DNA from 2 places in the Ensifer sp. NM-2 genome. Region 2 is predicted to be linked to the other one. Evidence: riboswitches for the same ligand, from Rfam matches in the RefSeq annotation. Region 2 holds a riboswitch; the other holds the start of a gene.
The links. Region 2 has a riboswitch for FMN ahead of C6558_RS07775 (6,7-dimethyl-8-ribityllumazine synthase). Riboswitches for the same ligand answer to the same signal wherever they lie in the genome.
Positions count from the first base shown of each region.

Region 1 (4,836 bases), on a different contig from region 2:
GTCGTCCTTCCATTCGCGCTGGACGGCCATCCAGAGAACCTGATCGTCGCCTTCGCCGACAACCGTTACACCCTCGAAGCCGAAGCGGCTCTCGCCTGCACGCAGAGTTTCGGGCAGGGCGATCTCCTTCTTGATCTCGCCCTTCTTGTTCACACGCAGCAGCGCGTGGCTGTAGAGCTTGTCGGCGTTGCCTTCCGAAGCGAGCCAGAAGCCCCCTTCCCCATCATTGGCGATGCCTTCGATGTCGAGCTTCTGTGCCGGGGCGCCATCGCGGGTGATCCGAAGCGTCTCGGTGATCAACGCCGGCTTCTGCGTCGCATCGATGGTGAAGATGGTCGGCTGCGATGCATAAACCGAATCGTTGACTGCGCGCAGGAAGCCCGGCTTGTCGGCAACGGCTGCGAGGCCCGACAAGGCTCCGAAGCCCACCGGCAGACCATCCTTGTCCGCCGAACGGATCTGCGGATAGGCGGCTTCACCTTCGCCACGCTCGTAGATCATCACATGCGAGCGAGCGCCGCCGTCTTCGCCGAGATCGACCTCGTTGGCGGTCGCAAGCAGATTGCGCGACGGGATCGCGACGGCACCCTCCGGCGAGATGCCCGACGGCAGCAATTGCAGCAGTTCCGGCTCGGCGCCGGTGTCCTTGTAAACGCCGACGACGGATGCACGTTCGGCAAGCACGAAGAACAGATTGTCTTCGCCGAACTTGGCAGCCTCGAGGCCTTCCGGCTCGACGCCCTTGGCCGACGAGCGCTTCTCGGGATAGTGGCCGATCGAAGCGATCTCGTGTTCGAAACTCGCACCCGATTCGAACAGGACCTTACCGGCCGTATCGAAGATGGTGAAGCCGCGCGAACCGCCCTCATAGTCACCTTCGTTGGCGACGACGATGCGATTGTCGTCGAGCCACTTGACGGCGTCAGGCTCGCGCTTGCGGCCCGGTTGCTCGTCCATGAAGGCGATGGCGCCGTCACGCTTGGCGTCGATGTCCCTAAGGTCGACCGCGCCAGCGGAGAAATGCGTCTTTACCGTCGCCGACTTGCCGTCGATGATGACGATGTGGTTGTTCTCCTGCAGCGTCAGCGCAATCTCGTCCTTGCCGTTGAAGGACACGAATTCCGGCTCCGGGTCGTCGCCTGCAACCTCGGCAAGACCGGTGAGGGTCACGTGCTTGATCGTCGCGCAATCGGCACCACCATCCTTCAGAGACAGGATCACCAGGTCGCCGGCAGGCATCTGCGGGATCTTGCCGTCGTTGACCTCTTCATCGCGCTCATTCTCGATCGCGATCGCAGCAATGGTCCGGTCCTTGTTGACCGCGACGGAGTCCGGCTGGCCGCCGAGATCGCAGGTCGACTCGACCTTCTTCGAGGCAACGTCGACGGTAGCGAGAAAGCCGGAAGGCTTGGTGAAGCTTTCGCGTGTGTTGACCGCGATCAGGGCCTTGGTACCGGCGACGGTTACCGAGGTCGGCTCGCCATCGAACGACACGATACCGGCCGCCTTCGGCGCCTTGGCGTCGGTGATATCGATAAGGCCGATGCGCTTGCCCGGGCTATCGGAATAGATCAGCGTATTGCCGTCTTCGGTGGCGGTAATGATTTCCGCGGATGTCGCGTCCTTGCGGGCATCGCCCTCCGGCAGATTGTCGGCAACGGCGAAGGACGCAATACGATTGAACACCGGTTCGGCGGCAGCCGGAAAGGCAACGGACGCAAGAAGTATGGCGGCAAGTGCCGTTCTGCATGATGAAATGGTCATGAAAAATCCCCCATGTCGAATATTCAAAACAAGGGGGTTCTGCGGGATGGCGATGACAGGCGCATGACAGTCTCGCGCCTTTGTTGTGCAGCGTTGTCTTACGCGGTCGCGCGCTCGCGTTTCATCTCGTTGCGCATGATGAAAAGCGAGGCGCCGAGGATCAGGACCGCCCCCAGCCACAGATAGCCGCTCGGCGCATAACCGAAGACGAGCCAGCCGGCGAGAACGTTGAGCGGTAGCTTGAGATCGTCGAAAGGCTGCACATACGCTGCGTCTGCGACGGTATAGGCAAGCGTCAACAGATACTGTGCCACCACGGTCAAAAGCCCCGCCAGCACCAATAGCGCAAGGATAGTTCCACTCGGCACGACAAACCCTGCCGACAGCGCCAGCACACCATTGATCGGCGTCAGAAGCACGAGCAACCAGACCGTTATCGTCTCAGGGCGCTCGATGCCTGTCAGGCTCTTGGTGATCAGCGACGCCGCCCCCCAGAGCAGCGCCGAGAAAACCGGCAGCAGCGCTGCCCAGGTGAAGCTTTCCGACCAGGGCTGCAGGATGATCGTGGCGCCGGCAAAGCCGACTGCCGCCGCTGCCCAGCGTGCCGGACCAACGCGTTCGCCCAGGAAGAGCCGCGCACCAAGAATGATGAAAAATGGCGATGTCATCACCAGCGCGATCGCCTGCCAGATCGGAACAGAAGCCAGGCCCGAAACCCAGGCCCCTACGCCGAGCGCCGCAAAGGCAACGCGAATGACGTGACGCCAGGGGTAATCGGTGCGCATGGCCGACAGGCCGGCGCGAAACAGGAACGGCAGGGAGAAGACGAGTGCAAATGCATATTGCCAGAAGGCAGTCGAGGTGGCGGAAAAGCCGAGTTGCATCGTCATCCATTGCGTGACGACATTCAGGAGAGCAAAGGCGACGCCGGCCAGTATCATCCAGGCCGCACCGGCCATGGCACGGGAGGTGAAAAGTGCTTGGGTCGTCTCGCTCATGTCCTTCATCCGCAAACAGGGACCTACACAAATCAGGACACATGAGCGCAGGATGCGACGACGGACCGCCCGCCCGTCGCACCCACGATCATTCTCTTTCATCCGGACTGTGACCGTCGGCTCCGGAATCGCACCGGATCTGCTAACCTTCCGACACGACAGCGCCTGAAGTGCTCGCGGGCTTGGGCCTGCTGCATAATTCCTTAAATCCAATCCGATTTAAGGAGAAAATTATGCAGCAGCTTTCAAGTGTCACAGCGTCCGTTGCGCGTCATATTTGACGCGCGGCGCTGAGCCCTTACCGCCGGTGGGGAGTTTCACCCCACCCTGAGAACAGGGCTGAGCCGTAGACCAAAGACCGCGCTGCTGCAAGGGCAGCCGAAACGCAAAAGGGTCCGGCGTGAACCGAACCCTTCAAGACTTGGACGGCCGGCCTCGTATCCGGCCGTCAAGCAAACCTATCAGCCGTTAACGGCATCCTTCAGGCCCTTGCCGGCCGTGAACTTCGGAACGTTGCGTGCCGGGATGTCAACTTCAGCGCCCGTGGACGGGTTGCGGCCCTTGGAGGCTTCGCGACGCGAAACGGAGAAGTTGCCGAAACCGACGAGGCGAATGTCGCCACCGTCCTTAAGTTCAGCCTGGATGGTCTCGAAAACTGCATCAACTGCGGAAGATGCGTCGGTCTTGGAAAGTCCGGCCTTCTCAGCAACGGCAGACACGAGCTCATTTTTGTTCATGTTTCCACCCCTTTCAAAATGGTTCGAAACGACTGTGTTTTTAAGCCGCGGCGGCTTGCGCATCGCCCGCGTCTTGCCATTCCCAATTGCGCCTAATCCCTTGGAATGCAAGGCTTGCAGCATGCTTTTACAACAAAAAAGACCGGCCAGAGGCCGGTCTTCCTTGTTTTTCTGCCAAATGGGCCTGACGGGAACACAATTGCACCCGCCCGGTCCTGTCAATCAGTGGGCGATGGAAGCGCCCGCTTCGTCCTGCGAATCAACCGCGGCGACGGTTGCCGGCTCATTTGCCGGGTCCCATTCGATCGGCTCCGGGACGCGGACCAGAGCGTGCTCGAGCACTTCACCCATCCGCGAAACGGGGATGATCTCCAGCACGTTCTTCACGTTGTCCGGGATCTCGGCGAGATCCTTGGCGTTTTCCTCGGGGATCAGCACCTTCTTGATGCCGCCGCGAACGGCCGCCAGCAGTTTTTCCTTCAGTCCTCCGATCGGCAGCACGCGGCCGCGAAGGGTGATCTCACCCGTCATCGCCACGTCCTTGGAGATCGGAATACCGGTCATGACAGAGACGATCGCTGTTGCCATGGCAACACCGGCCGACGGGCCATCCTTGGGCGTCGCGCCTTCCGGCAAGTGCACGTGGATGTCGCGCTTGTCGAACAGCGGCGGCTCAATGCCGAAGTCGATCGCCCGCGAGCGGACATAGGATGCCGCCGCCGAAATCGATTCCTTCATCACGTCGCGCAGGTTGCCGGTGACGGTCATGCGGCCCTTGCCGGGCATCATGACGCCTTCGATCGTCAGCAGTTCGCCGCCGACCTCGGTCCAGGCAAGACCTGTGACCACACCGACCTGATCGTCGCGTTCGGCTTCGCCGTGACGATAACGCGGTACGCCAAGGTAGTCCTGGATGTTGCCGGCAGTGACTGCCACTGCCTTGGCCTTGCCCTTGATGATCTCGGTTACCGCCTTGCGGGCGAGCTTCATCAGTTCGCGCTCGAAGTTACGAACGCCGGCTTCGCGTGTGTAGGTCTGGATGATCGCCATCAGCGCACCGTCGGTGACCGAAAACTCTTTCGGCTGCAGCGCGTGATCGCGGATCGCCTTCGGCAGCAGGTGCCGCTTGGCGATTTCCAGCTTTTCCTCTTCGGTGTAGCCGGCAATACGGATCACTTCCATGCGGTCCATCAGCGGCGCCGGAATGTTCAGCGTGTTCGCCGTGGTGATGAACATCACGTTGGACAGATCGTATTCGACTTCAAGGTAGTGATCCATGAAGGTCGAGTTCTGTTCTGGATCCAGCACCTCCAGCAGAGCCGAGGACGGGTCGCCAC
Region 1 is NZ_PVZR01000008.1:152,036-156,871, reverse strand. Features, by position in the region: gene C6558_RS17870 (esterase-like activity of phytase family protein) at 1-1,764, opposite strand, end outside; gene C6558_RS17865 (DMT family transporter) at 1,863-2,771, opposite strand; FMN riboswitch at 2,849-3,101, opposite strand; gene hupB (DNA-binding protein HupB) at 3,224-3,499, opposite strand; gene lon (endopeptidase La) at 3,722-4,836, opposite strand, start outside.
Region 1: another riboswitch for FMN. It lies ahead of C6558_RS17865 (DMT family transporter); the one in region 2 lies ahead of C6558_RS07775 (6,7-dimethyl-8-ribityllumazine synthase).

Region 2 (4,836 bases):
CTGTCGCAGAAGCTGGCGCAGACCATCGTCGATGGCGACAACGAGCGCGGCATCCTGTTCTGCGGCACCGGTATCGGCGTCTGCATCTCGGCCAACAAGGTGCCGGGCATCCGCGCCGCGCTGACCCACGACACCTATTCCGCTGAGCGGGCGGCAAAGTCGAACAACGCACAGATCATCACCATGGGCGCGCGCGTCATCGGGCCGGAGCTGGCGAAGTCGATCGTTGATACCTGGCTCGCCTCCGAATTCGACGCGAACGGCCCGTCGGCCGGCAATGTCGACGCGATCGATCGTCTCGACGCGGCGAAGTAAGCGAGCCAACTGCTAGAGCGTTTCCGGTTTAAACGGAGCCACAGACCCGCTCTATCTCTTTGTTTTTACGCATTTCCTGGCGGAAAGCCGATTCGCACTTTTCCTGGAAATGCTCTAATACCGCAATGCACGTTGATCCTCCCTCGCGCATCGCGGCGAGACGCCCGGCAGAGATGCCGGGCGTCTTTTCCTGATTTGCCACTGCCTAATTCGTTTCAGCGTCGTTTGCGCGTCATGTTTGAGGCGCGGCGCTGTCGGGTGTTTTGGCAGACCGCCGGGGCACTGCCGGCTTGACGAAGCTTCTGTAAATATTTGAACATGCTTGCATATCGTCACGTCAGCGAGGAATGCCGCCCCATGCCCGACGCCCCAACGACACCGCCGCATGCCGGAAGCCACCGCCTGGCGCGCATGAGCGGCCGCGACACGCACGAACACCACCGCACAGCCACGACGCTCGAGCTTCTGTTCGACCTGACCTTCGTCATCGCCTTCAGCCTTGCGGCATCGCAGCTTGCGCATCTGATGGCCGAAGGACATTTCAAGGCGGGGCTGATCGGCTTCTTCTTCGCCAGCTTCGCCATCTGCTGGGCCTGGATCAATTTCACCTGGTTTGCTTCCGCCTATGACACCGACGACTGGGTGTTCCGGTGCGTGACCATGGTGCAGATGGTCGGCGTGCTGATCCTGGCGATCGGCCTTCCCGCCATGTTCCGCTCGGTCGACGAGGGTGCCCATCTCGACAATGGCGTGATGGTGCTCGGATACGTCGTCATGCGGGTGGCGATGATCTTCCAGTGGCTGCGCGCCGCCGGCCAAGATCCGGCACGACGGCAGGCCTGCATGACCTATGTGGTAGCGATCACGGTTGCGCAACTCGGCTGGGTCGTGCAGATCTTCGTCGACTTCTCGATCGTTGTCACCTTCGCCATGGTCGTGGCGCTCACCGTCATCGAGATGCTCGGGCCCTATATCGCCGAGACGCGGCATGGCGGCACGCCCTGGCATGCCCACCATATTGCGGAACGCTACGGCCTTCTGGCAATCATCGCGCTCGGAGAAGGCGTCGTCGGCACGGTCGCCTCGATCACGGCGGTGGTGGATGGGGAGGGCTGGAACCTCGACGTGGCGCTCGTCTGCCTTGCGGGCACCGGGCTTACCTTCGGCATGTGGTGGATCTATTTCCTGTTGCCGAGTGCCGAGGTCCTGCACGTGCACCGCAGACGCTCCTTCGTCTGGGGCTATGGTCACATGTTCATTTTCGCCGCGATCGTTGCGACCGGTGCGGGCCTGCATGTCGCCGCCTATTACATCGAGCACAAGGCGCATATCGGGTCGCTTGCGACCGTGTTGACGGTGGCGGTCCCGGTCGCGGCCTATATCGCTCTGGTCTACGGCATGTATGCCTATCTGCTGCGGCAGTCGGAACCGCTTCATGCCTGGCTGCTCGCCGGCACGATGCTGCTGCTTGCGGCGTCGATCGCGGCCGCGATGGCGGGCGTCGACATGGCGATCTGCCTGATCATTCTGATGTTTGCGCCGTTCGTGACCGTCGTCGGTTTCGAGGCGGTCGGTCATCGCCACCGGATGGCGGCGCTGGAACGGTGCCTTGATGAGGCAGAGCCGGTGCATTGAACGCCGGGAATTGGCTATTCGAAACAGCGGTTTGCCGGCTGTTGCTGGCGGCTTGATTCAGGTGGTTCAGAGGTTGATTCAAGCAGGCGCCGCGAAGCGGCTCGATGGTTGCGCATCGGAGCGCTGAGCGAGCCTTGCCCCTCACCCTAGCCTTCTCCCCGCAGGCGGGGAGAAGGTGGCCGGCAGGCCGGATGAGGGGTGGCGGCCGGATACGGCGCGGGCTTGCGGCCCGCCAGCAGATCAGGCGTTGAGCAGCGCCAGCTTGGCGCGGGCGTCGAGGATCTGGGCGCAGGCATTGGCGGCTTCTTCGCCCTTGGCGACGAAGTGTTCGCGGAAGAAGGCGATCAGCGGCGCGCTTTCCTGGAAATTGTGCGGCGTCAGCACGGCCGACAGCACCGGCACGTCGGTATCGAGCTGGACGCGCATCATACCGTCGAGCACCGTGCCAGCGACGAAGTCATGGCGGTAGATGCCGCCATCGACGACGAAGGCGGTGCCGAGGATCGCGGCGTAACGGCCGGTCCTGGCAAGCTTCTGCGCGTGCAGCGGGATTTCCAGCGCGCCTGGCACGTCGAAGATCTCGACGTCGGCGGCACTGCCGCCGAACTTCGTCCATTGGGCGACGAAGGCATCGACACAGCGGTCGACGATGTCGGCGTGCCAGCGGGCACGGACAATCGCAATCTTGGCGGTGGGGTGGGAAAGAATAGTCATGGTCTCAAGCCTTCCAGGGTTTGGCGTTTCCAATTTTCCCGTCGGGCGAACATGCACGCGCGCGAAACCCCGGTGTGGGGTCCACGTTCCTGCTTGCTCTCTTCCATCCGGACTGTGACCGTCGGCTCCGGAATCTGACCGGATCTGCTGACCTCCGAAGTAGACCTCCGAAGCGCTCGCGGGCTTCGATCTTTCGATCGCTACCGCCGGTGGGGAGTTTCACCCCGCCCTGAGAACAAGAGCGACTATATAGATCGGCCGTGCCTGGTCAAACGCATGACGCGACGAAAATCCGGGAAATCGCGACAGATTTTTTCCGTGCCGTATCGCTCCCGGACAAATCTGTTCCCGTCGGGAGCCGCCGTAGTCTGACCTCGGCCGCGTGCCGCGTCGCCGCCACGAGACATTTATCTGCGGACGCGACGCGGGGCTTCGTCTTCGGCGGCGATCGCGCGTGCGGACCAATGGAGCAGCGCCTGCCTGTCATCAAGGCAAGTGACCGGTGCTTCGTAGTAGCGGTGCACGACCACCGGTTTGCCGCCCTTGTTGTAGGTGAACGGCTGACATCCTTCGCTGAGAAGCGCATCTCTCAGGGGCTGATCAACCCTGAAATAGAGGCGATCCTTGATGCTGATGGCGAACTGGCGATCAGCGACAAGATAGGCCCAACCGCCGAAGAAGCGGCCTATGTCAACGGGACCGATATCCGCGAGTTCTTCGTGGATATGGGTGACGAACGCACTCGGCTGCGCTTTAGTCATGGCGGCCGCCGGTGCAAAATGCGCTGTTTTTCATTCGACGGTTCAGGCAATCTCTCCACGGCATGTGCAAGGCAGCTACTGCATGTTTCCTTAAATCCTATTCGATTTAGGGATAAAAACATGCAGCACTTCAAAGCGCTACAGCGACCTTTGCGCGTAACAAGACGCACGCGCTGTAGGGGGACGCTGGAGATCTACTCGCGGATGACGAGCAGGTCCTTGGCGGCAAAGCGGAGCGTGACGTTCGAGCCGAAGGCCGGCGGCGTCAGGCCGGGGTCGTTGAACATGTCGAAGGAGATGACGTCGCCGCCGATGCGCAGCTTGGTGCGGATGACCGAGCCGAGGAAGCTGGTCGAAACCACCTCGCCGGTCAGCGCGGTGTCGCCCCTGGCGCTGTCGGCGATCGAGCCTGCCTCCGGGCGCAGCGCCAGCGAAATGTTGTCGCCACCCTTCATGCCGGCGATCGGCTCCTTCAGCGACACCTGCTGGTTGCCGATGGTGACAGCACCGGCGGCCGGGTCGGCGACCTTGGCTTCGATGATGTTGAGCGTGCCGACGAAGGAGGCGACGAATCGGGTCGCAGGGGTGTTGTAGATCTCGAACGGCGTGCCGATCTGGTCGGCTCGCCCGGAATTCATGACGACGATGCGGTCGGAGATCGACAGGGCTTCTTCCTGGTCATGGGTGACGAAGACAGTGGTGATGCCGAGCTGCTGCTGGATCTGGCGGATTTCCTCGCGCAGCGACACGCGGATCTTGGCGTCGAGCGCCGACAGCGGCTCGTCGAGCAGCAGCACCTGCGGCTTGACGGCGAGGGCGCGCGCGAGCGCCACGCGCTGCTGCTGGCCGCCGGAAAGCTGGTAGGGGAAGCGGTCGGCCAGGTGCTCGAGCTTGATCAGGCTCAGCATCTGCTTGACGCGTGTATCGATCTCCGACTTCTGCGCCCCGGCGACTTTCAGGCCGAAGGCGACGTTGTCGTTGACGTTCATGTTGGGAAACAGCGCATAGGCCTGGAACACCATGCCGATGTTGCGCTGGTTGGGCTTCAGCGTTCCCTGGTCCTTGCTGTCGATGGTGATCGTGCCGCCCGACGGCGTCTCGAAGCCGGCGATCATGCGCAGGATCGTCGTCTTGCCGCAGCCTGACGGGCCTAGGAACGAAACGAACTCGCCCTTGTCGATGACCATGTTGAAGTTGTGCACGACCTGAACCGGGCCGAAGGACTTCTGGATATTGTTCAGTGTCAGGAATGCCATGTGATCAAGCCTTGGCCGGAGCGGATTTCTGGATGCGGGAAACGAGCTGGATCAGACCCATGCTGAGCCAGGTGATGGCGAATGCGATGACCGCGAGCGCCGAAGGCTCATAGGCCTTGTTGGCGCCGACGAGCTGCAGGTACGGACCGAAGGCC
Region 2 is NZ_PVZR01000003.1:89,446-94,281, forward strand. Features, by position in the region: gene C6558_RS07765 (RpiB/LacA/LacB family sugar-phosphate isomerase) at 1-315, shown strand, start outside; gene C6558_RS07770 (low temperature requirement protein A) at 673-1,950, shown strand; gene C6558_RS07775 (6,7-dimethyl-8-ribityllumazine synthase) at 2,191-2,664, opposite strand; FMN riboswitch at 2,756-2,905, opposite strand; gene C6558_RS07780 (TfoX/Sxy family protein) at 3,072-3,425, opposite strand; gene C6558_RS07785 (ABC transporter ATP-binding protein) at 3,620-4,681, opposite strand; gene C6558_RS07790 (iron ABC transporter permease) at 4,686-4,836, opposite strand, start outside.